Regions from separate parts of the Bradyrhizobium sp. SYSU BS000235 genome, predicted to be linked through region 3. Evidence: predicted binding sites of a transcription regulator. Region 3 holds the regulator's gene; each other region holds the start of a gene.

Region 1 (7,411 bases), 3.3 Mb from region 3:
GTTCTCGGCAGCCACGCGCCGGCATTGACGGTGATCGTTGCGGAAATTTTCGACAGCAAGTGGCTGCTTGAGATCGAGGTGGTCGCAGCTGCGTAGCGTTTTCAAGCGAAGTGGATACCGGTTCGCGTAAAGAAAACGCGTCAAACCAAAAAAAGCTTAATAGTCCACGCGCACGAGATAAAGGCCGTCCGGTGGCGCGACCGGACCGCACGCCGCACGGTTGCACGCCTCCAGCGCGGCGCGCATGTCATCAGCATCCCAGCGACCGTGGCCGACCCACACCAGTGATCCGACCATGGAACGGACCTGGCTGTGCAGGAACGAGCGCGCTGACGTCGTGACGATGACATTCTCGCCGTCGCGCGTCACATCGAGTGCATCCAGCGTTTTATCCGGAGACTTCGCCTGACATTCGGTGTCGCGAAAGGTGGTGAAGTCGTGTTTCCCGACCAGAACCTGCGCGGCTTCGTGCATGGCCTCGACGTCGAGGGTCTTCGGAACGCGCCAGACGTGTCCGGCGCCAAGCGCGAGGTTCGCGCGGCGATTGGCGATGCGATAGACGTAGTGCCGCTTGATGGCGGAAAACCGCGCGTCAAAGGTCTCTGGAATGATCTCGGCCGAAAGCACCGCAATGGGATGGGGCCGCAGGTGCGCGTTCAGTGCGTCACGGACGCGGTCCGCGCGATATTCCCGTGTCAGATCGATATGTGCCACCTGGCCGAGCGCGTGGACGCCGGCATCGGTACGGCCCGCGCCGCTGACACGCACCATCTCGCCGGTCATCGCCGTGACAGCGGCTTCCAGCGCGCCCTGCACGGTCGGGGCATTGTCCTGATACTGCCAGCCGCAGAACGGCGAACCGTCATATTCGATGATGAGTTTATAGCGCGGCATCAGCTCACACGCAGTGGCGGCTTGAGCGGCGTGCCGCGCAGGAAGTCCGCTGCTTTCATCGGCTGCTTGCCGGCGCGCTGCACGTCGAGCAGGCGGATGGCGTCTTCGCCGCAGGCGATGGTGAACTGATCGTCGAGCAGTTCGCCCGGCGCGCCTGAACCTTTGGCAAGCTGACAGCGCAGCACTTTCACACGCACGGCCTCACCTTCCAGCGGGAACTCGAACCATGCACCTGGAAACGGCGAGAGGCCATGAATGTGCCGCAGCACGTCGTTGGCCGGTTGGGTCCAGTCGATCCGCGCCTCGAGCTTGTCGATCTTGGCGGCGTAGGTGACGCCTTGTTCGCTCTGTTTGGTGAACTGCAGCCCACCGCGGGCCAGCGCCCCGATTGCACGCACCATCAGGTCGGCACCCAGCGGCGCGAGCGCGTCATGCAGATCCTGCGCGGTCATGGTGTCGGTAATGGCGAGGCGCTCGGCCATGGCGACATCACCGGTGTCGAGCCCGACATCCATCTTCATCACCATGACACCGCTTTCCGCGTCACCAGCCATAATGGCCCGATTGATCGGCGCGGCGCCGCGCCAGCGCGGCAGCAGCGATGCATGCAGGTTGAAACAACCCAGCGGCACGGCGTCGAGAATGTTCTGCGGCAGGATCATGCCGTAGGCGACCACGACCGCGGCATCAGCATTATGAGCGCGAAATTCCGCTTCCGCTTCAGGTGTCTTCAATGTCTTCGGCGTTAGCACGGGAATACCGAGCCGCCGTGCCTCGATCTCGACGGGCGTCGCCTGCAGCTTCATGCCGCGGCCGGCCGGTTTCGGCGCGCGGGTGTACACGGCTGCGATCTCGTGGCCGTGGTCCGCCAACGCCAGCAATGTCGGCACCGCGAAGTCCGGCGTGCCCATGAAGATCAGACGAAGCGGCATGCGATCGGCCAATAAGTTGAGATCGAGGTCTTTTTGGAAAACCGGTGTCCGCTTGTCCGGATCACCGTCTTATTTAGCCGCGAGCTTGGCGGCCTTGGTGAATTTTTTCATCACACGGTCGCGCTTGAGCTTGGACAAATAGTCCACGAACAGCACGCCGTTGAGGTGGTCGATCTCGTGCTGGATGCAGGTAGCGTAGAGCTCCTCGGCATCCTCTTCATGAATCTTGCCATCAAGATCCATGAACCGCACCCGTACCTTGGCCGGCCGCTCCACCTCTTCGTAATATTCGGGGATGGAGAGACAGCCTTCCTCGTAGACGGACAAGTCTTCCGACGAGGACAGGATTTCGGGATTAATGAAAACGCGCGGTTCCTTTTCCCCCTCCTTCTTGGAGAGGTCCATGGTGATGAGCCGCAGCGGAACAGCCACCTGGATCGCGGCCAGGCCGATGCCCGGCGCGTCATACATGGTTTCGAGCATGTCGTCGGCGAGCGCACGGATGTCCGGCGTGATCGCTTTGACGGGTTCGGAGACGAGCCGAAGGCGCTTGTCCGGCAAGCTGATGATTTCACGAATAGCCATGATGCGCGATGTAATGGGAGCGCTTGCCGGGGTCAAATCCCTTGTTGCGCAACGCGTTTCGGTAGGGCGTGGCCCCGTTAACCGGCGGTTAACCATAAAAATAAGGGATCTGTTAACCATAAATGTTCTCTATTCGTTCGCGGATGGGGGCGAATCGCGCTACAAGGTCGGCATGAACGACATTCTTTTCATGCTCGGCGATATGCCGGTCCGTGGCGGGACGGCCCTCATCGTTTTCGGTGTGTTCGCGCTCCTGCTGCTTGTGGTGATTGCCGTGGTGATCGCGCGCTCCGGCCGGAAGGGTGCCGAGGTGGCGATGGCGCAGGCCATTCGCGCCAACGAACTGGAAGAACGCCTCAGCCAGATGGTGCGGCTGCAGAGCGAAGCCGCGGGCCGGGTCGATGCCATGGGGCAGGCGCTGGCTGGCCGGCAGGCTGAGATGGCGCGCGCGGTCAGCGAGCGGCTCGACTCCGTGACCCACAAGGTCGGCCAGTCGATGGAGCAGACCACGCGCAACACCATGGACTCGCTCCGCGTGCTGCACGAGCGTCTCGGCATCATCGACAATGCGCACAAGAATCTCACCGACCTCACGACCCAGGTGACGACGTTGCGTGACGTGCTTGCCAACAAGCAGGCGCGCGGCGCATTCGGACAGGCACGGATGGAAGCCATCGTGCAGGACGGCATGCCGAAGGGCAGCTACGAATTCCAGCATACGCTGTCGACGGGGAAGCGCCCGGACTGTGTGGTGTATCTGCCGGATCAGCGGCCGCTTTGTATCGATGCGAAATTCCCGCTGGAGGCCGTGACGGCGCTCCGCGATGCCCGGAGCGATGAGGAGCGAAAATACGCGACGCAACGGCTGCGTCAGGATGTGATGAAGCACGTCAGCGATATTGCCGACAAATATCTCATTCCCGGCGAAACCCAGGACACGGCCTTGATGTTCGTGCCGTCGGAATCGGTGTATGCGGAAATCCACGACGGCTTTGACGACATCATCCAGAAGGCCTATCGCGCCCGCGTGGTGCTGGTGTCGCCGTCACTGCTGATGCTGGCGATCCAGGTGATGCAGCAGATTCTGAAAGACGCGCGCATGCGCGATGCCGCCGATCAGATCCGGACCGAAGTGGTCAACATGATGGGCGATGTCGAGCGTCTGCGTGACCGTGTCAGCAAGCTCGGCGGCCACTTCGATCAGGTCAACGAAGACGTCCGGCAGGTGCTGATCTCGGTCAACAAGATCGGCAAACGTGCGGCCAGGATCGAAGAACTCGACTTCGACAAGGCCACCGATCAGGGCGATGCGCCGCAAGCTACTGCGGCCCCCAGCGATCTGTTTCAGGCCCGCACACCGCGCAAGCTCCAAGCCGGGGAATAAAAGAGCGAGGTTGCTGCTCGCTAGCGGTCCCGCGCCTCAGTGCTTCTCGAGTGTTCCCAGGAAGCCCGTCAGATTATCCGTGATGTGATCGACATAAGCGGCGTCACGGCCCTCCAGCTCCCAATCTTCGCGTACCACGTTCTTGGTGCCGTCAGGGACTACGAGAACGGTGGTCATGCCGAGATCGTGCGGCGTCACCAGATTGCGGGCGAGGTCTTCGAACATCGCGGCCTTCTGCGGATCGACGCCATGCAGCTTGAGGAAGCGCAGATAGGTTTGCCGCGCCGGCTTCGGCTCCAGTTCTGCCGCAACGATATCGAACACGTCTTCGAAATGCTTGTCGATGCCGAGCCGCTCCAGCACCTTGCCGGCGTGGGCGCGTGACCCGTTGGTAAGGATCAATTTGCGGCCCGGAAGTTTCTCGATGGCCGTGCCCATCTCGGGATTGGGTTCGAGCGGCGAGTGATCAATCTCGTGGACGTAGGCGAGAAAGTCATCGGCGCGCAGGCCGTGTTCAGTCATCATGCCGCGCATCGTGGTGCCATAGCGGCGGTAATAGTCCTTCTGGATCCTGAACGCCTCGTCCTTCGAGACCTTCAGATAAGACGCGACGAAATCGCGGATCCGGACATCGACCTGTTGCCAGAGATTGACGTGATGCGGGTACAGCGTGTTGTCGAGATCGAACACCCAGGTCTCCACATGGGCGAAGGACCGCTTGGCTTTTTGAATCATGGCATCCCAAATCGTAGCGTTGTGCCGGCGGTGGCGCTGATATTGACTTGCCCATAACCGCTGGTGCTCAGGCCGCGCGCGCCGCAATCGCTCTGCCCGGTGAACTCGAATTGTGTTTCGCGCGTACAGAGCGCGGTCGCTCCACCCCAGTTCAACGGACGGCCATTGAGCTTGATGGTGCGGCCGTCGGTGTCGACGGCTTCAGCAAAACTGTACACCTTGCGCGGCTGCCCCGTGATATCGGGATGCAGGCACTTGCCCGGCTCGATGCGATACCAGCCGCGGTTGGTGACCGCCTTTCCGTCATCGGTGCCGATCGATGCCATCACTCGATAAGTGGTGTCGTTGCACCAGGTCAGCCCGGTGGCCGACGGCGATTCTACCGCCGCGATCATGGTGTCGAAGAAGTTCGCTGCCTGTGGCGCATCCGCGGGAAGGCCTCGCGCTTTCAGAAATGCGGACAGGGCATTCTGCGTCTTGGGGCCGTCAACGCCGTCGATCGGGGCTGCGTCATAGCCTGCAATCACCAGCAATCGCTGGATCGCGGCCAGCCGCGCCTGCTCGTCATCGTATTCGGAGTCTTCGGCAAGATAAGCGACCTGATTGCCGTCTTCTCCAGTGCTCGGCTTGATCTCGGTAAATGGCACTGCGGTTTGGCCGCCCCGGCACTGCCGCGCCGCCGCGATCACGAAGTCCGTTGGCGCGATACACAGGGTGTCACTGCCGTTCTGCGGGACAGGCGAAGCCCCATAAACTGGAAGCGAGCGGGCATGAAGCAGAGTGCGATCTGCGGCGAGGGCGCCTTGCACCACCACACGGCATTGCGCGGGATCGATGCGAAACCAGCCGCGCGTGGCGGTGGTGTTCTGGTTGTCGATGCCGATGGCGGCTTCAACCACATAGCTCATGCGATTGCAGATCTTCAGATCGGCCAGAGCCGGAGCAGCAGCGAAAGCCTGAGCAACGACACCCACAGCGAGCGCAGCGAAACTCCGTGATCGAAACCATGAACGATGCCGCCCTGCTTTCGCAAAGACGGCTTCGATGGAACTCACAGCGGTTTCGTTGCAGATCACTTGTGCATCAATGTGCCGGTGCCCTGGTTCGTGAACAGCTCCAGCAGCACAGCGTGCGGGGTCTTGCCGTCGAGAATGACGACGCCTTCGACGCCCGCTTCCAGCGAGTAGATGCAGGTTTCCACCTTCGGGATCATGCCGCCGGAAATGGTGCCATCCGCAATCAGTTTGCGGGCATCCTTGATCGACAGTTCCGGGATCAGCTTCTTGGATTTGTCGAGCACACCCGGGACGTCGGTCAGCAGCAGCAGGCGCTTTGCCTTTAGTGCACCGGCCACAGCACCCGCAAACGTGTCGGCGTTGACGTTAAACGTCTCGCCGGTCTTCGAGGCCGCCACCGGTGCCAGCACCGGAATCAGCTCGTAGCCGATCAGTTGATTGAGCAGCGTGAGATCGACCTTGTCGGGTTCTCCGACGAAGCCGAGATCGACGATCTTCTCGATGTTGGAATCCGGGTCGACCATGGTGCGGCTTGCCTTGACCGCTGTGACCATGTTGCCGTCCTTGCCGGACAGGCCGACCGCCTTACCGCCGGCTTCATTGATGTGGCTGACGATCTGCTTGTTGATCGAACCGGCCAGCACCATCTCGACGATCTCGATGGTTGCGGCGTCCGTAATGCGCAGGCCGGCCGCGAATTCCGATTTGATGCCGAGCCGGGTGAGCATCGAGGCGATCTGCGGGCCGCCGCCATGCACCACCACAGGGTTGATTGCGGTCTGCTCGAGCAAAACGATGTCGCGGGCGAATTGCTTGGCCAGCGATTCCTCGCCCATAGCGTGACCGCCGTATTTAATGACGATGGTTTCCTCGTCGTACTGCTGCATATGCGGCAGCGCTTCGGAGAGGATGCGGGCCTGATCTTGCGGGCTGATATTGGGCAGATCGATCATTGAGGAATCTCGTTTGCTGGCGGGCCAGGACGGTGTAGCCGATTGGCGGGGAGGCGGAAAGCACCTGTCGCGCGGATCAGCCCCGGCGCCGTGGCCATCCGGCGGCGACAGCCAGCACCAGCCAGCTCAGGATCAGCAACGTCCCGCCGGTCGGCGCGGCCATTGTGAACAGGCTGTGACCAACATACTGGCGCATAGCGAGGTCGCCTGCGAACAGCGCTGCGCCCAAAATGAAGCCGTAGGTCGCGGCCAGGCCGAGATGCCGCTGGATGAGACCTTGAGCGGTCAACAGCGCCGCTCCGAGGACGGCGCTGGCGTGAAACAGCAGCATTGAGGATGCCGAGCCGAGCCGTGTTGCGTCAGGCTGATGGGCCGCCGCAGCGGCAAGGACGACACCGAGAGCGCCCATCAATCCTGCCAATACCGCAGCGAGCCGGATCGTCGTGTTGGCAGTCGCTATGGGAGCATCGGGGTGCATCTGTCATTGCCCTGAAATGATTTGTCTGCGGTCGTACGATTCTCGGGACACTAGCTTCCGCGCTCGCGTAACAATTTGATCATCGCGGCGCGAAGTTCCGGCATGCCCGCGCCCGTGCGTGATGATGTCACAAGAATTTCCGGAAAGGCGGCCGGATGCTTGCGAAGCGCTTCCATGACGCCGGCCGTCGTGCCCTCGAGCTCAGATTTTTTGATCTGATCGGCCTTGGTCAACACCACCTGATAGCTCATAGCGGCTCTGTCGAGCGTCTTGAGCACGTCGGCGTCGACGTCCTTGAAGCCGTGACGCGAGTCGATGAGTACATAGACCCGTGCGAGATTGGCGCGGCCCTGCAGAAATTTATGAATCAGCGCGGTCCACGACGCCACCTTGGTCTTGGGGGCGGATGCGTAGCCATAACCGGGCATGTCGAC
Region 2 (7,411 bases), 2.8 Mb from region 3:
TCGCCGATCATGTGATCGACCAGCACCGCATGCCACGCACGTTCGGGCAGCAAAACCTGGGCAATGAAAGGGTCGGAGACGATGCATGTCTGTGCACCCCAACGCTCCAGCCGCCGGGCGATCAGTGACGCCTCGATGGTTTGCGTTGCCACCAGCATGATCGCCTTGTCGGTCAGGTCGGGAGCTATGAAGGTCGGCGTCACCTCGCTCTCAGGATCGGCGCTAAGCGGGATCGAAAATTCGAATGTCGCACCGGCGCCCTCAGTGCTTTCAAGCGTGATGCGGCCGCCCATCCGCTTGACGAGGCGTTCACTGATACTCAATCCGAGACCTGTCCCGCTGTAGTTTCGCGGCGAGACCTGCTCGAACTCCTGGAAGATTCGCTCCTGCGCGTCCGGCGCGATGCCGATACCGGTGTCGCGCACCAGGAAGCTCACTTCACCGGGCCAGATGCCAGGCTCGACGATCAGCGCCACGCCGCCGGTGGTCGTGAACTTGATGGCATTGCCGGCAAGATTGAGCAGCACCTGCCGCAGGCGGGCGGCATCGCCGATAACTTTCGATGGCAATCGTTCGTCGACATAGGCGGCGATTTCGAGATTCCGTGCCTGTGCGCGAGGGGCGAGCAATTCGGTGATATCTTCGACCAAGGTGGCGAGAGCAAAGGGCCGATGTTCGATGTCGATCTTGCCGGCTTCGATTTTCGAGAAGTCCAGCAATTCTTCGATCAGTGCCAGCAGCGCATCGCCCGAGGTCTTGACGGCTTTGACATAGGTCGTCTGCTCAGGCGTGAGCGACGTATCGAGCAACAGACCGCTCATGCCGATGATGCCGTTCAGCGGCGTGCGGATTTCGTGCGAGGCCATCGCCAGGAAACGCGACTTCGCGCGGTTGGCGGAGTTGGCAAGGTCGCGGGCATCCGCCAGAGCGCGTTCGGTTTCCGCGCGATCCGTGACGTCGCGGCCGACGCACTGCAGGTCGGCTGTGCGGTTGGCATCGCTGCGGACGAGGCCTTCGCGCCATGCGATCCAGCGGGGACCCCAGGCGGTGTCGATTTTCTGATCATGAACCTGGACGCCGTTCGCTTCGACGGCGGCATCTCCCTGTTCAAGAACCGGCAGCGTGAACGATGTTCCGATCAGCGCTTCGCGAGATTTCTGTGCGAGCGCGGAATAGGCGTCGTTGACCGACGTGATGCGGCCGGTGCTATCGCGCAAAACAATCAAGTCGCTTTGGGATTCGAACAGGAAGCGCGCGCGTTCTTCGGCTTCCTTGAGCTCCCAATTGCGATCCACAAGCGCTTCGTATTGCAGCTCGATCTTGCGGACTTTCTTTCGCATCCAGCGAAACCGCATGCTCTGGACTGCAAGGCCGAGGCACGCGAGAGCGAACAGAAAGCTTGCGCCCACGGCGAATGCCTGAGGATCGTATCCGGATACTTCCTGCCGGCTGCCGGAGATAAATCCATAGGCGCCGCCAAACGCCGCCATGAGGAGCATGACCGCGCGGATGGCAAAGCGAAGTCTCGGATGGACGCGCGCAAACCGGCGGAGCCGCGCTTTGATTCTCAAACCTCGCATCGGTTGCCGTCCCGCAGTTGAATCATGCGCATGAAGTCCCGGAAGAGTGCGTGGGGGATGTTGCGAAGTGCTTGCGCCGGATCTCGCCGATGGCAACGTGGTTGACGAGCCGTTAAGTTGCGGCCTGCCTCAAAGTGATGCTGTCTTTTGGACCGGCGCAGCATGTCTGGCGCTGACGAGGAGGGCTGCCGCCTCGCGTGCCGTAAAAGTCCGCGATTGAACGAAAATCCGGTAATCCGCCCCGTCGTCTTTTGACAGATAAATGATCGGCTCCGACATTGAGGCATGGGCACCGATGCTGATGAATCGTGTGTCCCGATTGATTGCGCAGCTGTCGGCGTCCGGGGTGCTCATGTCATCAACCACGACAAAATCGGCGATATCTGCGCGTTCGACGAGCTGAACTCGGACCGTCGCTGCGGCGGGATCGTCAGTGAAGCTGACATGAAGCTGACTTTGCCAGGGTGCCGTCGCCATCTGGAGCGAGGTGCTTCCGACAGAAATGCAGGGCTGGTTGCTCGGGAGCAGTTCGCCGCCCGCAACGAAGCCAACGAGGATCAATGGCAGGGATGATGCCAGAATCTTGACACGCAACATGGACGCTACTCACAGGAACAATAAACCGAAGCCCGGCGACCCGCGCTTATGGTTCCTGAAGTGTAAAGAGAGATCGTTACCAGAGCGTTCTCATGCGGCCGATTTTGGCAACGCGGCGCGTCAAATGTCATCTACGCGCGAAAGGAGGGTGCTGCGGCGAGATTGAACGACGCCTATGGGCGCGCAGTTTCCAGGTCGTCGATCGTTGAACCGACGAGCATCACGCGGCGCGCCGGATGTCTTCCGCCAGCGCGCGATAGGACAGTGCCTCGGCAAGGTGCAGCCGTCCGATCGTTTCCGTGCCGTCCAGATCCGCCAGCGTGCGGGCGACGCGCAGGACGCGATGATAGCCGCGTGCTGAAAGGCGCATGGTCTCGGCGGCGTCACGCAACAACTTCTGGCCTTGAGCGTCCGGCTTGGCGATGTCCTCCAGTACAGCGGCAGGCGCCGCGGCGTTGGTGCGGATATGAGGCAACCCCAAGCCGGCATACCGGTCCAATTGGACAGCGCGGGCCGCAGCAACGCGCGCTGCAACTTCAGCGGAGCCCTCCGACGGCGGCGGCAGGATGAGATCGCTTGCGGTGACGGCCGGCACTTCGATGCGCAGATCAATACGATCCATCAGCGGACCAGAAATCCGTCCTTGGTAATCGGCACTACAGCGATCGAGCTTCCCGCGCTTGCAGGAATAACCCGGCTCGTAAGCACTGCCGCAGCGGCACGGATTCATCGCCGCCACCAGCATGAAGCGCGCGGGATAGGTCACGCGATGATTGGCGCGTGAGACTGCGACTTCGCCGTTTTCCAGTGGCTGCCGCAGCGAATCCAGCACCCGCACGTCGAACTCCGGCAACTCGTCGAGAAAGAGAACGCCCTGATGCGCGAGGGAAATCTCGCCCGGCTTGGCGCGCATGCCGCCGCCGGTGAGCGCGGCCATGCTCGCGGAATGATGCGGCGCCCGGAACGGACGGTGCGCGGTCAACGCGCCACCTTCAAGCTCGCCTGCCACCGAGGCGATCATGGAGACTTCCAGCAGTTCAGACGGCGACAGCGGCGGCAGGATCGATGGCAGCCGTGCCGCCAGCATGGATTTGCCCGATCCCGGCGAGCCGACCATCAAGAGGTGATGGCCTCCGGCTGCTGCGATTTCGAGCGCGCGTTTGGCGCTTTCCTGCCCCTTGATGTCGCGAAGGTCGAGCAAACTGGTTTGTGGCTCTGCGACTTTCGGTTGGGGACGTGAAAGAACTTGCGTGCCTTTGAAGTGGTTGGCGAGCTGGATCAGCGACGACGCGGCGACAATTTGCAGATCGGGGCTGGCCCATGCCGCCTCTGGGCCGCAGGCTGCGGGACAGATCAACCCTTCGTCTCGCGCATTGGCACCGATGGCGGCGGGCAACACGCCCGCAACCGGCGCGATCGAGCCATCCAGCCCGAGTTCGCCAAGCACGGTAAAATTCGACAGGGCGTCCGGCGGAACGGCACCGATCGCGGCCATCAATCCCAGTGCGATTGGGAGATCGTAGTGACTGCCTTCCTTGGGCAAGTCGGCAGGGGCGAGGTTCACGGTGATGCGCCGCGCGGGAAGGGCGAGGCCGGATGCAATCAGGGCGGAACGGACCCGTTCACGGGCTTCAGACACCGCCTTATCGGGAAGACCAACGATCGAGAAGGCGGGGAGTCCCGGCGCGACCTGGACCTGCACGTCCACCGCGCGGGCTTCGATGCCTTCAAACGCCACCGTGGAAACGTGCTGAACCATGGTCCCCTCGCGCGCTGCGCGAAACCATAGCAAAGGTTCAACCCGATGCCAAGAACATTCAGAGAACAAATGGGTGCGCGGCGGCGAGCGAGGCTCGGCGCTAGGAAGATACCCGTGTGCCGGCGGCGTCATCGCCCGGCACCAGCGTGACGGTGTCGTCTTTGACCATTTCCGTCTTGAGTCCGGTTTTCGGGCGAATGCGAAGCCCAAACACGTGCGAAAACCGCATGATATCGAGATCGAACTCGGCCGTTGTGATGGCCGAGGTCGCGGCCGATTTCGGCGCGTGCAGCCGGTCCCAGAGATCGATGTCTGCGAATTGCGGAAGCTCGGTGAGACGCAGGTTGCCGATGCTGCCTTCGAATCTCAGCAGATGCCGGGCGCGATCATTCATCATGACGATCCAGCCGTCGATGGTGTGACCAGCGTCGTTCGTGATCGGACAGGCGACGACCATGGCATCGGAAGCTGTGCGAAAGAGATGCTCGTAGACCTCCATCTGATGATTGATGAGCTCAGAATACATCATCAGCATCACGGCGCCGCCCGCGAGCGGAATCGGCAGGACAAGCCGTTGCCAGAGTTCGCCGTTCTCGGACCGGGTCCCGGTGAAGCGAATAAAGGCGGGGGTCAGCCGTTTGGCGACCTGCCGGTAAACTTCAGCAAACTCGCGTTTGAGTGGACTGGGATTGTCCGAGAGCAGTGTGCCCGGAACGCTTTCGCTGTAGGCCGCCTGAAGCGCCTCTCCCACATAGATGTAGGCAAAGTCATCACCCACGCTCAGCAGATGCGTGGAATTCGCGCGCAGCTGGTAGCTGCATTCCTCGGTCAGGCGCTGCAACGTCAAGCTATTGGTGTCGTTGAGGGTTTTCCACTTCGCCCACAGGAATTCCATCGGAGCTGTTGTCAGCTCGCGCGGAATCGATGAGCCATTGAAAACCTCGATCGCCATAAGTGTGCCGCTCCGATGATACTGCGGTCAGTTCAGAGCGCAGTATTCAGGCCGTCAAACAAATTGGCACAAGGTGGTCAGCAATTGATTAAGCGTCGTTGCTAAAGGCGGGAATTACGCACGCTTGGCAGCAATGACGTCCCAGATCTGTGCTGCGACATCAGGACCGCCGAGACGAGCGACCGCGCGGATGCCCGTCGGAGAGGTCACATTGATCTCGGTCAGGTAACCATCGATCACGTCAATGCCGACGAAAAGCAGTCCATGCTCACGCAGCGCCGGTCCAAGCCGCGCGCAAATCTCCTGCTCACGCGGTGAGAGCTCGGTGGCTTTGGCAGCGCCGCCGCGCACCATGTTGGAGCGCAGATCATCAACGGCAGGGACACGATTGACCGCGCCTGCGAATTCTCCATCTACCAGAAGGATGCGTTTGTCGCCGTTTTTCACTTCAGGAAGAAAACGCTGAATGACCCAGGGTTCGCGGAATGTCACCGAGAACATGTCGTAAAGCGAGCCGAAGTTCATATCGTTTGGCGTGATGCGAAATACCGCAGCGCCGCCGTGGCCATAGAGTGGCTTCATCACGACATCGCCATGCTCGGCGCGGAATGCGTTGATTTCGTTCTTATCGCGCGAGATCAGCGTTGGCGGCATCAGATCCGCGAACTGCATTACGAAGATCTTTTCTGGCGCATTGCGCACGCTGGCCGGATTGTTCACCACCAGCGTTTTCGGATGGATGCGCTCAAGGAAGTGCGTGGTGGTGATGTAGGCAAGATCAAACGGCGGATCCTGCCGCAGCAAAACCACATCGAAGGACTCGAGGTTGACGCGCTGTGCTTCGCCCAGCGTGAAATGATCGCCGTCCTGGTCGCGCACGGTCAACGGCTGGACTGTGGCAACGACGTCCTGGCCGCTCAATGAAAGTTGTTCCGGCGTGTAGTACGAAATTGCGTGGCCGCGCTTCTGCGCCTCGAGCAGCAAGGCAAACGTGGAATCACCGCGAATGTTGATCCGCGCAATCGGGTCCATCTGGACGGCGACTTTCAATTTCATTCTTTTGATCCGGCTGTGGAAGTCAGAGGTAGAAGTCAGGGGCGGCAATCTGGGCGATTTCAGGTGTCAGCGCTAGAGGATTTGAACGCAACCCTGCCGCTCAGGCGCTAGTGTCCCGATTCCGAAGTTCGCATCATTGCGCGGCTCGTTCGTCTGCGAACTTTGGAATCGAAGGACCCTAGCAAGTTATTGTTCTAGTGTGGCTTTGGTTCTGAAGTCCGCATTCCGGACTTGCCGCACGAATGATGCGGACTTCAGAACGCCACACTGGCATCGAAGGCTGCCATCAGATGGCGCGGCAAGTGTTTTGGCGCAATCAGCACAACATCGAAGCGCATGTCGAAATTTGCATAATCCGGTTGTGTCATCAGCCACGCTTGGGCCGCGGCGACAATGCGTTGCTGTTGGTGGGGCGTGACCGAATAGGCTGCGTCGTCGAGCGTGGCGCGGGCCTTGACCTCGATAAACGCCAACAGGTTACGGCGCCGCGCCACGACATCGATTTCGCCATAAGGCGTGCGGTAACGTCGCGCCAGGATACGATACCCCTTCGCGATCAGATAGGCGCAGGCGCGGCTCTCCGCGGAAAGGCCGGTCTGGAACGCCGCGACACGTGCAGGTGAGGGAGTTTTCGCGCCCGCGCTTCTCAGCTTCGCGCCCGGCCTGATCCGTGGGTCGTCGCTATTCTCCGTCATCGTGTCCTCGCGGAGAACTACTCTTGGTGAGCGCAAGAGCCCGGGCATAGACTTCGCGACGCGGTCGTCCTGACACTTCGACGGCATGAGCCACCGCGTCCTTCACACTGCCGTTTGCCAGCGAGGAACGCAGGATCTCGTCGAGAGCTGCGTCGTCCATGATGCCGGCATCGGCGGCGGGTGGACCCACCACCAGGACAAATTCTCCGCGCGTCTCAAGTGCATCCGCTTCTGACGCCAGCTCGGCGATTGTCGCGCGACGCACCTCCTCATGCAGTTTCGTCAGCTCGCGGCAAATCGCAGCTTCGCGCTCTCCCATCGCATCTCGCAGATCGTGCAATGTTTCCTGCACGCGAGAGCCGGATTCGAACACCACAAGCGTTGCGTCGATGCGTGCAAGCTCGGCAAGCCGGTTCCGGCGAGCCATTTGTTTCGACGGCAGGAAGCCTTCGAAAAAGAAACGGTCCGTTGGCAGGGCTGCGACCGTCAGCGCCGTTAAGACAGACGATGGTCCCGGTAACGCGGTGACGGCAAGACCTGCCGCGGAGACCTCGCGCACGAGTTTGAATCCCGGATCCGAGATCAAAGGCGTGCCGGCATCTGACACCAAGGCAATGGAGGCGCCCTGCGCAAGCCGTTCCAGTATTTTGGGACGAGCCTGTGCTGCGTTATGCTCATGATAGGACCAGAGCGTGGTTTTGATGCTGAAGCGATCGAGCAGCCGCCGGGTGATGCGCGTATCTTCGCATGCAACGATATCCACGGCGGCGAG
Region 3 (7,411 bases):
GCGCGTATCCCTGCGCCGGCAGTTGACCGGTACGGTGGCAAGCGGCGCTGAGCCCTCAAAGACCCAGCTCGAAGCCTTGATCCGCTTCCAGAACGAGCAGCGTTCAGTCGAGTACGTCAACCTGACCGAGGCCCAAGCCGGAACGATCGATCCCCCCTCGCCTGAGGCACTGGCTGCCTATTTCGAGGACCGCAAGGCGCTGTTCCACGCCCCGGAATATCGCAAGCTCGCCGTACTCATGCTGACCCCTGACGAACTCGCGAAATCGATCACGGTGTCCGACGAGGACGCCAAGAAGGTCTTCGAGCAACAGCGCGAGCGCTACGCCACGCCGGAGCGCCGTCAGGTCTACCAGATCGCGTTCCCGAACATGGAAGAAGCCAAGGCTGCCCGCGAGAAGATCGCGGCCGGCACATCGTTCGAGGACATCGCGAAAGAACGCAAGCTGACGCCCTCGGATATCGATCTCGGCACCGTCACCAAGGCTGCGATGGGCGATCCTGCCATCGCCAATGCTGCGTTTTCGCTGGCGCCCGATACCGTGAGCGACCCGGTGAAAGGTGCGCTGGTGACCGCGTTGCTGAAAGTCACCAAGGTCGAGCCCGGCGCAAACCCGAGCTTTGAAAGCCTTGCGGATGTCATCAAGCGCGAGATCGCGATGGAGCGCGCCCGAGCGCAGCTTCAGGATCTGCATAACAAGATCGAAGACGAACGCGGTGGCGGTGCCAACATTGCCGAAGCCGCGCAAAAGCTGGGACTGAAGGCGATCACGATCGAAGCCGTCGATCGCTCCGGCCGCGGCCTGGACGGCAAGCCCGTCACTGGCCTGCCGCAAGGCGTCGACGTCATCTCCCCGGCTTTCGCAAGCAATGTCGGTGTCGAAAACGATCCGGTGCAGTTCAACGGCGGCGAGCTTTGGTTCGATGTGTTGGGTGTCACCCCATCGCGGGATCGCTCGCTCGAAGAAGTCAAGGATCAGGTCGAGAAGCGCTGGCACGCCGAAGAAGTTTCAAAGCGTCTCCGCGCCAAGGCAACCGAGATGATCGAGAAGCTCAACAAGGGCGCCAAGCTTGATGCCGAAGCCGCTGCGCTGGGCGTGAAGGTTGAAACGGCGGCCGCCTTCAAGCGCGACGCCGAAATCAAGGGTGTGCCGGAACGCCTGATCGCCGCAGCTTTCCAGACCCCGAAGGATGGCGTTGGCCAGACCGAAGGCGCCAACAGCAGCGACTGGATCGTGTTCAGGGTCACCGACGTAATCACCCCCACCGTCGACATGGCGTCGGATGACGTGAAGAAACTGAAAGAGACGCTTCAGCGCGCCCTGAGCGAGGAGCAGATCACGCAGTTTGTGACCCACCTTGAATCGGAAGTTGGCACGACGATCAATCAGAACGCATTCGCCGTAGCCACCGGCGCAGCATCCGCGCAATAGCTTCAAGTGAAAGTCACATGAACGACTTCAAAGCCATTATCGGAAAGGTCGCCACTGGCGCGGTATTGTCTCGTGACGAAGCGGCGATAGCTTTTGACTGCATGATGTCCGGCGAGGCGACGCCCTCCCAGATGGGCGGCCTGCTGATGGCCTTGCGTGTCCGCGGTGAGACGGTCGACGAAATCACCGGCGCGGTTTCGGCCATGCGGGCCAAGATGCTTCCGGTAAAGGCCCCTGGCGATGCGGTCGACATCGTCGGGACCGGAGGCGATGGCTCCGGATCCGTCAATGTTTCGACCTGTGCATCGTTCGTCCTCGCCGGCACCGGCGTGCCCGTCGCCAAGCACGGCAATCGCGCCCTGTCGTCCAAATCCGGTGCGGCGGATGTGTTGATGTCTCTCGGCGTCAAGATCGACATCACGCCTGATGAAGTCGGGCGCTGCATCCGAGAAGCCGGCATCGGCTTCATGTTCGCTCTGACGCACCACCCAGCGATGAAGAACGTCAACCCGACCCGTACCGAGCTGGCCACGCGCACGATTTTCAATCTGCTCGGACCACTCTCCAATCCTGCCGGCGTCAAGCGGCAGATGGTCGGCGTGTTTTCAAAGCACTGGGTACAACCGCTGGCGCAAGTGCTGAAGAACCTCGGCGCGGAATCCGTGTGGGTCGTCCACGGCTCGGACGGACTCGACGAGATCACCCTCACCGGTCCCACCTTCGTTGCGGCGCTTGAGAACGGCAACATCCGCTCGTTCGAAGTTTCGCCCGAAGATGCAGGCCTGCCGCGCGCCACCAGCGCGGAGCTCAAAGGCGGCGATGCGGACGCCAACGCGAAGTCACTTCTCGGTGTTCTCGAAGGCAAGCCCAGCGCTTACCGCAATGTCGCTCTAATCAATGCCGCCGCCGCCCTTGTGGTTGCCGGAAAGGCGAAGGACCTCAAGGAAGGCGTTGCAATTGGTGCAAAGTCTCTCGACAGCGGCGCGGCGGCTGACAAGCTGAAGCGCCTCATCGCTGTCTCGAATGCTTGAGGAGCAACTCCCCTTGTCCGATATCCTGACAAAGATCGAAGCCTACAAACGCGAGGAAATCGCAGCTGCAAAACGCGCGCATCCACTCGCAGAGGTCGAAGCCCGTGCGAAGGCGGCGCCTCCGCCACGCGGTTTCGTCAATGCCATCCGCAAGAAGCACACACAGGGCGAGTACGCGCTGATCGCCGAGATCAAGAAAGCGTCTCCATCGAAGGGCTTGATCCGTCCCGACTTCGATCCTCCGGTGCTGGCCAAGGCGTACGAAGCCGGTGGTGCAACGTGCTTGTCCGTGTTGACCGATACGCCATCGTTTCAGGGGCATCTCGATTTCATGGTGGCCGCACGTGCCGCTGTGTCCTTGCCTGTGCTGCGCAAGGACTTCATGTACGACACCTATCAGGTGGCGGAAGCCCGCGCCTATGGCGCGGATTGCATTCTCATCATCCTGGCGGCTCTTGACGATGCGGCCGCGAAGGATATCGAGGATGCAGCGTTCGCTCACGGCATGGATGTGCTGCTCGAGGTTCACAACAGGGAAGAACTCGACCGCGCGCTGAAGCTCCGGTCGCCGCTGCTCGGCGTCAACAACCGGAATCTCCGGACCTTCGAGACCACGCTTGCCACCAGCGAGCAACTCGCTCCGATGATCCCGAAAGAGCGGATCATGGTCGGCGAAAGCGGCATCTTCACACCGGAAGATCTGTCACGGCTCGCGAAGGTCGGCATGTCGACGTTCCTCGTCGGTGAAAGCCTGATGCGTCAGACCGATGTCACCGCGGCGACGCAGACATTGCTCGCGCGCGACACCGCCCAACGCGCAACCGGGACCCGCTGAACGTGGCCAAGGCGTCAAACAAAGCGTCTAAGAAGAGCTCTGGCCTCACCCATATCGACGCCAAAGGCGAAGCGCGCATGGTCGATGTTTCGGCGAAGCCGGACACCGAGCGCGTTGCCGTCGCCGAAGGCCGCGTCATCATGACTCGCAAAACCCTTGACCTGATCGTCAAGGGCAACGCGGCCAAGGGCGATGTGCTCGGCACCGCCCGCGTCGCCGGCATCATGGCTGCGAAACGCACCTCCGAACTCATTCCGCTGTGCCATCCGCTCGCGCTGTCCAAAGTCGTGCTCGATATCGAGCCCGACGCCAAATTGCCGGGCTGTCACGTTCGCGCCACAGTGAAGGTCAAAGGCCCGACCGGTGTCGAAATGGAAGCACTGACCGCCGTTTCCGTCGCATGCCTGACGATCTACGATATGGTCAAAGCGGTCGAGCGAGGGATCCGAATCGAAGGCATCCACCTCGTGGAGAAAAAGGGCGGAAAGTCCGGCCATTACCTGGTGTCACCGCACTAGCCGGACGTGAGGATTTCATAATGGCACTGATGCCGGTCGCCGATGCGTATGCAGCCGTTCTCAAGGGCGCCGACGCACTTCCAGAAGAACTCGTGCCACTTGAAGAGGCTCACCACCGCACGCTGGCGCGCGACCTGCCGTCCCTGCGGACACAGCCACCGGCCGCGATGTCGGCGATGGACGGCTACGCCGTGCGCGCCGCCGACGCCGTGCTCGGCGCTCGTCTCAAGGTCATTGGCGAGGTCGCCGCCGGGCGGCCGCTCGAAGGAGCGCTCGCCGCAGGCGAAGCCGCGCGCATCTTCACGGGTGGCGTTGTACCGGATGGCGCCGATGCCGTCGTCATCCAGGAAGACACCGCCCGCGATGGCGACCTCGTCACGATCAACGAAGCGATCGAACTGGGCAAGAATATCCGCAAGGCCGGCATCGATTTCCGCGAAGGCGACATGCTGCTGAAAGGCGGTGCACGGCTTACGGATCGCGATCTGTCGCTGGCTGCCAGTATGAATCATCCAAAGCTTCCGGTGCGGCGCCGTCCAAAAGTGGCGATCCTGGCCACCGGCGACGAACTGGTGATGCCGGGTGAAACCCTTGCTCCGGGACAGATCGTCTACTCGAACGGCTTCGCTTTGCGTGCGCTCGTTCGCAGCGAAGGTGCCGAGGCGATTGATCTGGGCGTCGCGCACGACACACTCGAATCGACCACGGCAGGCATCAGCCGTGCGCGGGATCAGGGTGTCGATGTCCTGATCACCACAGGTGGTGCGTCCGTTGGCGATCACGACGTCGTCAAGCGCGCCCTTGAGCTCGAGGGCACCGACATGGCCTTCTGGCAAATCGCCTTGCGCCCTGGCAAACCGATGATGCACGGCCGGCTCGGCGCGATGCGCGTGTTAGGACTGCCGGGCAATCCGGTCTCGTCCTACATCTGCGCGTATCTATTCCTGGTGCCGCTCATCCGTGCCCTCTCCGGCCGCGCGATGGTCGATCATCACTTCGAGACGGCGACGCTGGGTCACGAGCTGGCTGCCAACGACAAACGGCAAGACTACCTTCGCGCCCGACTCACGACAGACAGCTCCGGTATGTCCACCGCGGTCGCAGTCGGCCATCAGGACAGCTCGCTCGTCGCCAATCTGTCGTCGGCCAATGCACTGATCATCAGGCCTCCGTTTGCTGCTCCTGCAGCGAAGGGATCGCCCTGCACCGTGCTCAGGCTTCCCGGCTGATCTGCAAAGCGCCCGACAGATTCTGGCTCCGTGCCGGATGGGTTCTTTAGTCTGTTGACCTAAAATTAACGATTGCAGAACACATATGGAACATATAGTGTTCGTTCATGATTTGTTTCGAGTGACTCGCTTGAAATAAAGAACAACGAGCCACTCCGATCACCGGGATATTTGGGGAGCATTTAGATGCTGACGCGCAAACAGTATGAGCTTTTGCGGTTCATCAATGAGCGGCTGAAAGAGGCCGGGGTTCCTCCCTCCTTCGACGAAATGAAGGATGCGCTGGATCTGCGTTCCAAGTCCGGCATCCACCGCCTGATTACGGCGCTGGAAGAGCGCGGCTTCATCCGGCGCCTCGCCAACCGCGCCCGCGCCATCGAAGTCATCAAGCTGCCTGAGCTGGGCGCCAACGGCGGCGGCAACGCGCGTCGCGGCTTCACCCCCAGCGTCATCGAGGGCAACCTCGGGAAGATCCGCACCAGCACACCGTCGACCACTGAGGACGACACCAGCTTCCCGGTGGCCGTGCCCGTCATGGGCCGGATCGCAGCCGGTACGCCGATTGAAGCTCTGCAGACCCGCAGCCACACCATCAGCGTCCCGCCGGACATGCTTGGCTCCGGCGAGCACTATGCTCTGGAAGTCCGCGGCGACTCCATGGTGGAAGCAGGCATTCTCGACGGTGACACCGTGCTCATCCAGCGCAACGAAAGCGCAGACACCGGCGACATCGTCGTGGCGCTCATTGATGAGGAAGAAGCCACGCTCAAGCGGTTCCGGCGTCGCGGCGCCTCGATCGCACTGGAGCCGGCGAACGCCGCCTACGAGGTCCGCATCCTGCCGCCGAACCGCGTCCGCATCCAGGGCAAGCTGATCGGGCTGTACCGGAAGTACTAAGCTGGGTTTCCGGGTCCACGCGCGCCCGGAATGACCGCCATGAGCGGTCTTCCCGACGATCGCGTGACACCCTGGCGCAGCCGACCGGAAGACTGCCGCGGCGCGCGTTCGCCGAAGGCGGCTTTAACGGAAATACTGTGAGCCGGGGTCAGTCATCCGGCTGCAGATCGGTCTCTGCCGGCGTGGCATCGACGGGCGCAGGTCGACCTGAGGTTGCCCTTGAGGGTTGAGCATCCAGCTCCGCCTCGGGCACAGCAGGCGACCACGGGCGATCCGTGCCGCGCGGTTTGGATGCGGTGATGCTGTAGCCGTTTTGCGTTTTGTAGAGCGCAAGCGTTCCTTGCCGTTGCAGGACGTTCCGCTCGAGCACCAATGCCTTGCAGTCCGATGGCGGCTGCCGTGTGGTCACGATGACGGCGGCGCGCCCACAGTCGTCTGCAAAAGCTCCTGGTGATCTACTCAGCGCAACAAAGGCGCCATCGCCGGCCTGAACAACGCAACCGGCGTCGTCACACGACACGCCATCCGCTGTCGAAGCTTCACCTGCGGTCCGTGCATCGGCATCCGCGGTCAGCCATTCCCGCACGAGAAAGGCGTCCTTGCGGGTTTGCATCAAGCGAAGCTGCCCGTCTTTGCCGCGAACGCCCACACTGTGGCCGTCACTCGAGACAAGGATATCCGGCTGCGGTGCCGCCACGGCGCATACAGCGGCGATCACCACAAGTCCCGCCCCCGTCCAGCGCAACGGCGAGCGCAGCAATCCCATGGCGATGATGCCGGCGCTCATGGCCAGTAACGGGCCGGTCCCAAATGCCGCCATATGGCCGATGGCGCCCGGAAGCGCTGCCACCCACTGCGATACCGTGATCATCCAGCCGATGCCGAAGTCCATCATCCGCCAGAACATGCCATCAAATCCAAATGGCATGGCGATCAATCCGAGCAATCCGGCTGGCATCACCAGTGCCGAGACCACCGGCATCGCCGCGAGATTGGCGAGCACGCCGTAGGGTGTGATGCGATGAAAATGGAATGCCGCGTAAGGCATCGTCGCAAGCCCCGCGATCAGCGACGCTAGCATCAGCACGATTAGTTCGCGCCCGCCCCACAAGGCAGCCCGCGCGACGCGTGAATTGTCCGGCGAAGCAAACAGGTTGGGCATGCCGACCTGCACCAGCGCAACAAGCCCGAGTGTGGCGGCAAACGACATCTGAAAACTAGGATGGACAAGCGCTTCCGGCGACGCCACCAGCACAATCATCGCGGCGACGGCAAGGGTCCGGAACGTCACCGCGCGGCGATCGACCATGATGGCGATCAACACCACCGCGGTCATGAAAAACGATCGTCGTGTGGCAACTTCAGCCCCCGACAAGAGCAGATAAAAGGCCGCGGCGGCGAGTGCCGCAGCCGCAGACCATTTCTTGATTGGAAATGTGACGGTCAGTGACGGAAACAGCGCAAGCAGC
Region 4 (7,411 bases), on a different contig from region 3:
GACCTGATCCGCATCGGCGAAGACATGGTCAATGTCGCTTTCGATGCGCCAGTTGACTTCGCACCACGCGCACAGATCGAAGACGCCGAGCGCAAACTCTATGATCTCGCGGAGTCAGGCCGATATGATGGCGGGTTCCAGAAATTCTCGCAGGCCCTCGCCGTCGCCGTCGACATGGCTGCGAACGCGTATAGCCGCGACGGCAATCTGTCGGGGCTGGCGTCCGGTTTGCGCGACATGGACGCCAAGATGGGCGGACTGCAGTCTTCCGACTTGATTGTTCTCGCCGGCCGTCCGGCTATGGGTAAAACCGCGCTGGCAACCAACATCGCCTACAACGTCGCCAAGAACTGGCAGGGCGAGATCCAGGCTGACGGCACGATGAAATCCGTCAATGGCGGGATCATCGGCTTCTTCTCGCTCGAAATGTCGGCAGAACAGCTGGCCACACGTATTTTGGCGGAGCGAACCGGGATTTCATCGAGCATGATCCGCCGCGGCGGCATCAGCGAGGCCGATTTCGATACGATCCGCGAACACTCGATCGAACTGCAGAACCTGCCCTTCTATGTCGACGACACGGGCGGTCTGTCGATTTCGCAGCTTACCGCGCGCGCCCGACGGCTGAAGCGGCAGAAGGGTCTCGATCTTCTGATCATCGACTACATCCAGCTGCTGTCCGGCTCGGGCAAACGATCCGACAACCGCGTGCAGGAAATCACCGAAATCACCACCGGCCTCAAGGCGCTCGCGAAGGAATTGGCCGTTCCAATTATCGCACTGTCCCAGTTGTCGCGTCAGGTTGAAAATCGCGAGGACAAGCGTCCCCAACTTGCAGACCTTCGCGAATCCGGATCGATCGAGCAGGACGCCGACGTCGTGCTGTTCGTGTACCGCGAAGAATATTACCTGCAGAGCAAGGAACCACGTCCGGGGACGCCGGAGCACGAGAAGTGGCAGCTCGACATGTCACTGGTTCACGGCAAGGCCGAAGTCATCATCGGCAAGCAGCGTCACGGCCCGACGGGCACGATTGACCTGCAGTTCGACGCAAGCGTGACGCGCTTCGGCGATTTGGCCCAGGATGCCCAGTTGCCGCATCAGCGCTAGCCTAGCCAATACAGATTGAACCGCCCGAGGGGCCCGCGTATTGTGCGGTTCAATTGATGAGCGGAGACGGCGCGCGCTGTTTTGCGCGCAGGAATTCGAGCCAAAATTTCAAAGCCATGGACCGCCTTTCCGACACGCCACAGACAGCCGCCAATTCAGCCGCGACGCTCGCAGTTGATCCGGTGACGATGACGACGACCACGGGCATCCTCACCATCGATCTCGACGCCATCGTCGCCAACTGGACCAGGCTCAAGAGCCAAGGCGTCCCGGCGGAATGTGCAGCTGTGGTCAAGGCTGACGCTTACGGTTGCGGGATCACGCCGGTCACTCGCGCGCTTTGGAAGGCGGGTTGCAGAACCTTCTTCGTCGCAACGCTCGACGAGGCGCGTGCCGTTCGCGACGTCGCGCGCACCGCCGTCATCTACGTGCTGGATGGCTTCTTTCCGAACTCCGGCCCGACATTCGCAGAAATCGACTGCCGCCCTGTCATTGGCGATGCGACGGAATTCGCCGAGTGGGAATCTCTGCGAAAGATCACCGGCCGGCAGAACGCAGCCGCTATTCACATCGATACGGGAATGAATCGGCTCGGTTTCTCAATTGCCGAAGCTGAGGCCCTGTTGCCGCGCATTCACGCAGGTAACCACGGCATCACACTGGTGATGAGTCATCTGGCCAATGCCGAGCTTCTTGGCGACCCCATGAACGGGCGGCAGGTCGCAGCATTCAGGGATATCGCGTCGCGCTTCTCGGGCGTGGCGGCCTCCCTCTCCAATTCATCCGGCATCTTTCTCGGATCACAATTCCATTTCGACGTGCTGCGTCCGGGTGCGGCGCTTTACGGCGTCAATCCGACGCCGGAAGCCGACACGCCGATGCTGCCTGTCGTGAATTTGAAGGCGAGGATTGCGCAGATCCGGCAAATCGAGCGCGGGCAAACCGTCGGCTATGGCGCGACATGGACAGCCCGGCGGCCGACGCGGCTCGCCATCGTGACCGCCGGCTACGCCGACGGCTATTTCCGTGCCGCGGGGAGCGTCGATAACCGGCGCGGAGCAGAAGCCGTCGTCGCCGGCAAGCGTTGTCCTATCGCCGGTCGCATTTCCATGGACCTGCTCGCGATCGATATTACCGACGTTCCGCCTCATGCCGTCCGGCGTGGTCACATGGCCACGCTGATTGGCGACGGCATCACTGTCGACCATCTCGCGCATCATGCCGGCACCATCGGCTACGAGGTGCTGACGAACCTCGGCAGGCGCTTCACGCGCGTGTATGTCGGCGAGGCGGATTAACCGCCCTGCCTCGTGGCGTGGATTTGGCTAGACCGCATTATTGCGCGGTTCGTTTCTTCAGGACCATGTTGCCGGTCAGCAGGAATTTCTGAGCCCGCTTCCCATTATCCACTTCCGTTGTGTAGACGTTGCCCTTGGAGTCCAGTGCAAGATTGTGGATCCAGTGGAAGTCGCCCGCCATGCGGCCGTTCCGGCCGAAACGGCCGACGATCTCACCGGTATCGCGCACCAGTGTTCGAACTTCATTGTTGGCGCCGTCGGCGTTGAGCAGAAACGTCTCGTTGGCGTCCGGCCAGATTTCCAGATCCCACACCGAGCCATTCGCCAAGGTGTTCTTCTCGACGAACATTTCCTTCACGAAAGTCCCGTCCTTCTTGAACACCTGAATGCGGTCGTTCTGCCGGTCGCAGACATAAACGAGACCGTCCTGCGCGATGCGCACGCAATGCACCGGATTGCCAAACTGCTGTGATGGCGCGGCGGCAGGCGTGTACGCAGGCAACTTCTCGTCGGTCGGCGGTTTGCCGTACGCGCCCCACATGCGCTTGAACGCACCGGTCTCGCTGTCGAAGACGATGACGCGGTGATTGTAGTAACCGTCGGCCACATAAAGTTCGTGGGCGGCCGTATCGACGGTCATGTTGGCGGGCCGGCCGAGACGCGTCGTGTCCTTGCTGTCCGTCTGCGGGCCGGACTTGCCGATCTGCATTACGAATTTGCCGTCACGGGTGAATTTGAGGATCATCCCGTCGGTTTCGCCATTTCCGGCAAGCCAGACGAAGCCCTTGCTGTCGATATAGATGCCGTGTTCGTTGGCGGGCCAATCGAAGCCCTCCCCCTTGCCGCCCCAGGCCTTGATCAGATTTCCTCCCTGATCGAATTCCATGACCGGCGGGGCCGGAACGCAGCATTTGCTCCGTGGCGGTGTCAGGCTTGCGGCTTTCTCATCGTCGGTCAGCGTGCGCGGACGCTGTACCACCCAGATATGATCGTCGGCATCCACAGCGACACCTGCCGCCTGCCCCATGATCCAGTTGTTCGGTAACGGCTTCGGCCATTGTGGGTCGACCTGGAATTTCGGCGCGTCGGCCGCGTGAACCGCGGTGGCGACAACAAGACCTGCGAGCGCAACGATCCATCTCATAACGTTACTCCCTAGTGCCGCGTCGAGCCGTCAGCAGTGATCGGTCATGCGCGGTCGTTGTTTGATTTGTTGAGGTGGTTGGAAGCGAAGAATGACGCGGAAGACTCCCTATCGTTATGCAAGGCACAGGATAGGCGCATCTGTCGGTCATCCGCTATCGACGACGGTGCGAATTCGGTTGACTTTCAGAAAGCAATTGTGAACAAAAGAGGAACGCAAATCCCAGCCGCACTGAGTCTCAAGTTCATGGCGAAAAACGCCCTCTCCTTCGTCTGCCAGAATTGCGGCTCCGCCTACAACAAGTGGCAAGGCAAGTGCGAATCCTGCGGCGAGTGGAATACGCTCGCGGAGGAAGACGTCTCCGGCGTGACCACCATGCCGGCGAACCTACGCCCCAAGCGCAAGGGCCGGCTTTTCAAGCTGGAGACGTTGACCGGCTCCAGCCCCGACGCGCCGCGGCTACCGTCCGGCATGGGCGAACTTGATCGCGTCACCGGCGGCGGCTTTGTGCGCGGCTCGGTGCTGCTGGTCGGCGGCGATCCCGGCATCGGTAAGTCGACACTGCTGACCCAGGCCACCAGCCTGCTCGCGCGGGCGGGACATCGCGCTGTCTATATTTCAGGTGAAGAAGCCGTCGCGCAGGTGAGGCTCCGCGCGGCGCGACTGGGACTGGCAGACGCCGCCGTTCAGCTCGCCGCGGAAACCTCGGTCGAGGATATCATTGCAACGCTGTCGGAAGGCACGCCGCCGCGCCTGGTGGTGATCGACTCGATCCAGACCATGTGGACCGACACTGTCGAGTCCGCGCCGGGCACCGTGACGCAGGTGCGGGCATCCGCGCAGGCGCTGATCCGGTTTGCCAAGAAATCCGGCACGGCCCTGATCCTGGTTGGTCACGTCACCAAGGATGGACAGATCGCCGGTCCACGGGTGGTCGAGCACATGGTCGACGCGGTGCTGTCGTTCGAAGGCGAAGGCTCGCAGCAGTTTCGTATCCTGCGCTCGATCAAGAACCGCTTCGGTCCGACCGACGAAATCGGTGTGTTCGAGATGACCGGGCTCGGCTTGCGCGAAGTGATGAATCCTTCGGAGCTGTTCTTGTCGGAGCGCGATCTCGGCAGTCCCGGTACCGCGGTGTTCGCCGGCATGGAAGGGACACGGCCGGTGCTTGTCGAATTGCAGGCGCTCGTCGCCCCGACCTCGCTCGGCACGCCGCGGCGCGCGGTGGTGGGATGGGATTCCAGCCGGCTCTCGATGGTGCTGGCCGTGCTGGAGGCCCATTGCGGGGTCAAGCTCTCGGGCCACGACGTCTACCTCAACGTCGCCGGCGGTCTGCGCATTCAGGAGCCGGCGGCCGATATGGCCGCGGCAGCGGCTCTGGTGTCGTCGCTGGTCAACGCGCAGTTGCCGGTGGATGCGGTCTATTTCGGAGAAATATCCCTCTCCGGTTCGGTTCGCCCTGTCGCCCAAACCTCCGCACGTCTCAAGGAAGCCGCCAAGCTCGGCTTCGGCCGGGCTGTCCTCCCCGAAACCACACGCGGCGAACCGGGTGGCGATGCAGGCTTGTCGATCAACAGCGTCGGTTCACTCACCTCGCTGGTGGCGGACATCGCGGCCCGTGGGCGGAAGGGACAGCCTCGCTCTGAAAGCAATGACAACGACTAGGTCGCGGGCTATCGTCCAAGGCCGGTTCCCATCGCGCCAGAAAGCCACAGCCGCGAAGAAATCGAACCTGATGCCCGGATTCGGCGGCGAAGACTGACAAAGCGCGGATGACGTCCGTAAGATCCGCGGTTATACAACCATCACTTGGCTGCGTTCCCCGCCCCAATCCATCAAAACGCGTCACCAAAGAAACTGTCCATTAAGCTCAACGGACGATCCCCGGGAACGACGTGGTTTTGACTGTGATGTGTGGTTTTTGCGGGTTCCGTGACCTTGCGGGACATGGCATATGGCCTTCACCTAATCGACGTGACGATGAGCTGATTCGCCACCTCGACCTGATCACCGGGACCTGACTGACCGATGCCGATAACGCTTCTCGACATTATCGTTCTTGCCGTGATGCTGCTGTCGGGACTCTTGGCCATGATCCGGGGTTTCATGCGCGAAATCCTGTCGATCGCCGCATGGGGCACCGCTGCCCTGACCACGCTTTACGCCTATCAAAAGCTGCTTCCGAGCGCCAAAGCCTACTTCAACAACGATACGATCGCGACCGTCGCCGTGGTCGCCGGTGTGTTCATCCTCACATTGATCGTCGTTTCGATCATCACCGTGCGCATATCAGACATGATCCTCGACTCGCGGATCGGCGCGCTCGACCGCACGTTAGGCTTCCTTTTTGGCCTCGCTCGGGGACTGTTGATCATGGTCGTGGCCTTCCTGTTCTTTGTCTGGCTGGTGCCCGACAAACAACAGCCTGAATGGGTGCGTAACGCCAAGTCGCGCGTGATGCTGCAAGGAACCGGCGATTGGCTGATGTCGCTCTTGCCGGATGACCCCGAGAACACCATCTTGAAGAGGTTCAAGAAAAAAGGCGATGAGGACCAGCAGACGGATGCTGCTCCTGATCAGCGTTCGACGGCGGCGGCAGGTAACGACGGTGGGTATGCGAAATCGGCCCGCGACGGGCTCAAACAGTTGATCGACGGCAAGGCGGCAGGGCGTTGATCCCTGTCCGGCAGCCACACATTCAAGGTGCGGTGGACCATATGAACGGCCAATCCAGCAATTCCGATACGCCCGACAACTACGACCGCGATCTGGACCTGCATGGAGACGGCGACACGCTACGCGAAGAATGCGGCGTGTTCGGGATCTACGGCCACCCCGAAGCGGCAGCGATTACAGCGCTCGGTCTTCATGCCCTCCAACATCGCGGCCAGGAAGCTGCCGGCATCGTCTCTTTCGACGGTCAGCGCTTTCACTCCGAGCGCCGGCTTGGCCTCGTCGGTGATGCCTTCTCCCGCGCCGAAGTCATCAATCGTCTGCCCGGCTCCAGTGCCGTCGGGCACGTCCGCTATTCCACCACAGGCGGAACCATTCTCCGCAATGTGCAACCCTTATTCGCTGAACTGAACGCCGGCGGCTTCGCCGTCGCGCACAACGGCAATCTCACCAATGGCCTGACGCTGCGCCGTGAACTGGTGCGCTATGGCGGCATCATGCAGTCGACCACCGATACCGAGGTGATCCTGCATCTCGTTGCGCAATCCAAGCGCAGCCGGTTCATCGAGCGCTATATCGAAGCGCTGCGCACGATCGAGGGTGCCTATGCGCTGGTATCGCTCACCAACAAGAAGCTGATCGGCGCGCGTGACCCGCGCGGTATTCGTCCGCTCGTACTCGGTGAGCTTGATGGCTGCCCGATCCTGACCTCCGAGACCTGTGCGCTCGACATCATCGGGGCGAAATACGTCCGTGATGTCGAACCCGGCGAGATCATCGTGTTCGACGAGAAGGGCCAGGAAATTCACAAGCCGTTCCCACCGGTGCCTCCGCGCCCCTGTATCTTCGAATACATTTACTTCGCCCGTCCGGATTCCATCGTCGGCGGGCGTTCGGTCTATGAAGTCCGTAAAGCGTTCGGCGCACAGCTTGCCCAGGAGAGCCACGCGGATATCGACGTCGTGGTACCGGTACCGGACTCCGGCGTGCCGGCTGCCGTCGGCTACAGTCAGGCTTCGGGCGTCCCGTTCGAACTCGGCATCATCCGCAACCACTATGTCGGCCGCACCTTCATTCAGCCCAGCCAGAGCGTTCGCGAACTCGGCGTTCGGATGAAACACGCCCCGAACCGTGCAGCGATCGAAGGCAAGCGCATCATCCTGATCGACGATTCACTGGTCCGCGG

What was found. The regulator LexA, encoded in region 3, represses DNA repair genes until DNA is damaged. The targets are predictions, from matches to a motif close to TGTTCNNNNTGTGTTCNG.
Region 1: a site for LexA is predicted at 2,535-2,552, ahead of ACP0KA_RS08165 (DNA recombination protein RmuC). Genes of this name have one in related genera too.
Region 2: a site for LexA is predicted at 3,987-4,004, ahead of ACP0KA_RS10780 (YifB family Mg chelatase-like AAA ATPase). Genes of this name have one in related genera too.
Region 4: a site for LexA is predicted at 3,751-3,768, ahead of radA (DNA repair protein RadA). Genes of this name have one in related genera too.

The regions. Positions count from the first base shown of each region.
Region 1 covers NZ_JBMHJM010000001.1:1,749,923-1,757,333, reverse strand. Annotated here, with positions in the region: gene ACP0KA_RS08185 (RidA family protein) at 1-96, shown strand, start outside; gene truA (tRNA pseudouridine(38-40) synthase TruA) at 157-894, opposite strand; gene fmt (methionyl-tRNA formyltransferase) at 894-1,826, opposite strand; gene def (peptide deformylase) at 1,896-2,411, opposite strand; gene ACP0KA_RS08165 (DNA recombination protein RmuC) at 2,584-3,795, shown strand; gene ACP0KA_RS08160 (pyrimidine 5'-nucleotidase) at 3,832-4,530, opposite strand; gene ACP0KA_RS08155 (DUF1036 domain-containing protein) at 4,527-5,504, opposite strand; gene argB (acetylglutamate kinase) at 5,603-6,499, opposite strand; gene ACP0KA_RS08145 (DUF423 domain-containing protein) at 6,576-6,977, opposite strand; gene yihA (ribosome biogenesis GTP-binding protein YihA/YsxC) at 7,028-7,411, opposite strand, start outside.
Region 2 covers NZ_JBMHJM010000001.1:2,308,847-2,316,257, reverse strand. Annotated here, with positions in the region: gene ACP0KA_RS10790 (ATP-binding protein) at 1-1,580, opposite strand, end outside; gene ACP0KA_RS10785 (hypothetical protein) at 1,866-2,153, shown strand; gene ACP0KA_RS10780 (YifB family Mg chelatase-like AAA ATPase) at 2,398-3,936, opposite strand; gene ACP0KA_RS10775 (hypothetical protein) at 4,037-4,888, opposite strand; gene gshB (glutathione synthase) at 5,003-5,944, opposite strand; gene ACP0KA_RS10765 (YraN family protein) at 6,199-6,639, opposite strand; gene rsmI (16S rRNA (cytidine(1402)-2'-O)-methyltransferase) at 6,626-7,411, opposite strand, start outside.
Region 3 covers NZ_JBMHJM010000001.1:5,089,074-5,096,484, reverse strand. Annotated here, with positions in the region: gene ACP0KA_RS23995 (SurA N-terminal domain-containing protein) at 1-1,432, shown strand, start outside; gene trpD (anthranilate phosphoribosyltransferase) at 1,450-2,463, shown strand; gene trpC (indole-3-glycerol phosphate synthase TrpC) at 2,477-3,298, shown strand; gene moaC (cyclic pyranopterin monophosphate synthase MoaC) at 3,301-3,816, shown strand; gene glp (gephyrin-like molybdotransferase Glp) at 3,837-5,045, shown strand; gene lexA (transcriptional repressor LexA) at 5,232-5,942, shown strand; gene ACP0KA_RS23965 (ComEC/Rec2 family competence protein) at 6,091-7,411, opposite strand, start outside.
Region 4 covers NZ_JBMHJM010000002.1:223,264-230,674, forward strand. Annotated here, with positions in the region: gene ACP0KA_RS26370 (replicative DNA helicase) at 1-1,110, shown strand, start outside; gene alr (alanine racemase) at 1,227-2,408, shown strand; gene ACP0KA_RS26380 (hypothetical protein) at 2,446-3,552, opposite strand; gene radA (DNA repair protein RadA) at 3,799-5,217, shown strand; gene ACP0KA_RS26390 (CvpA family protein) at 5,581-6,228, shown strand; gene purF (amidophosphoribosyltransferase) at 6,270-7,411, shown strand, end outside.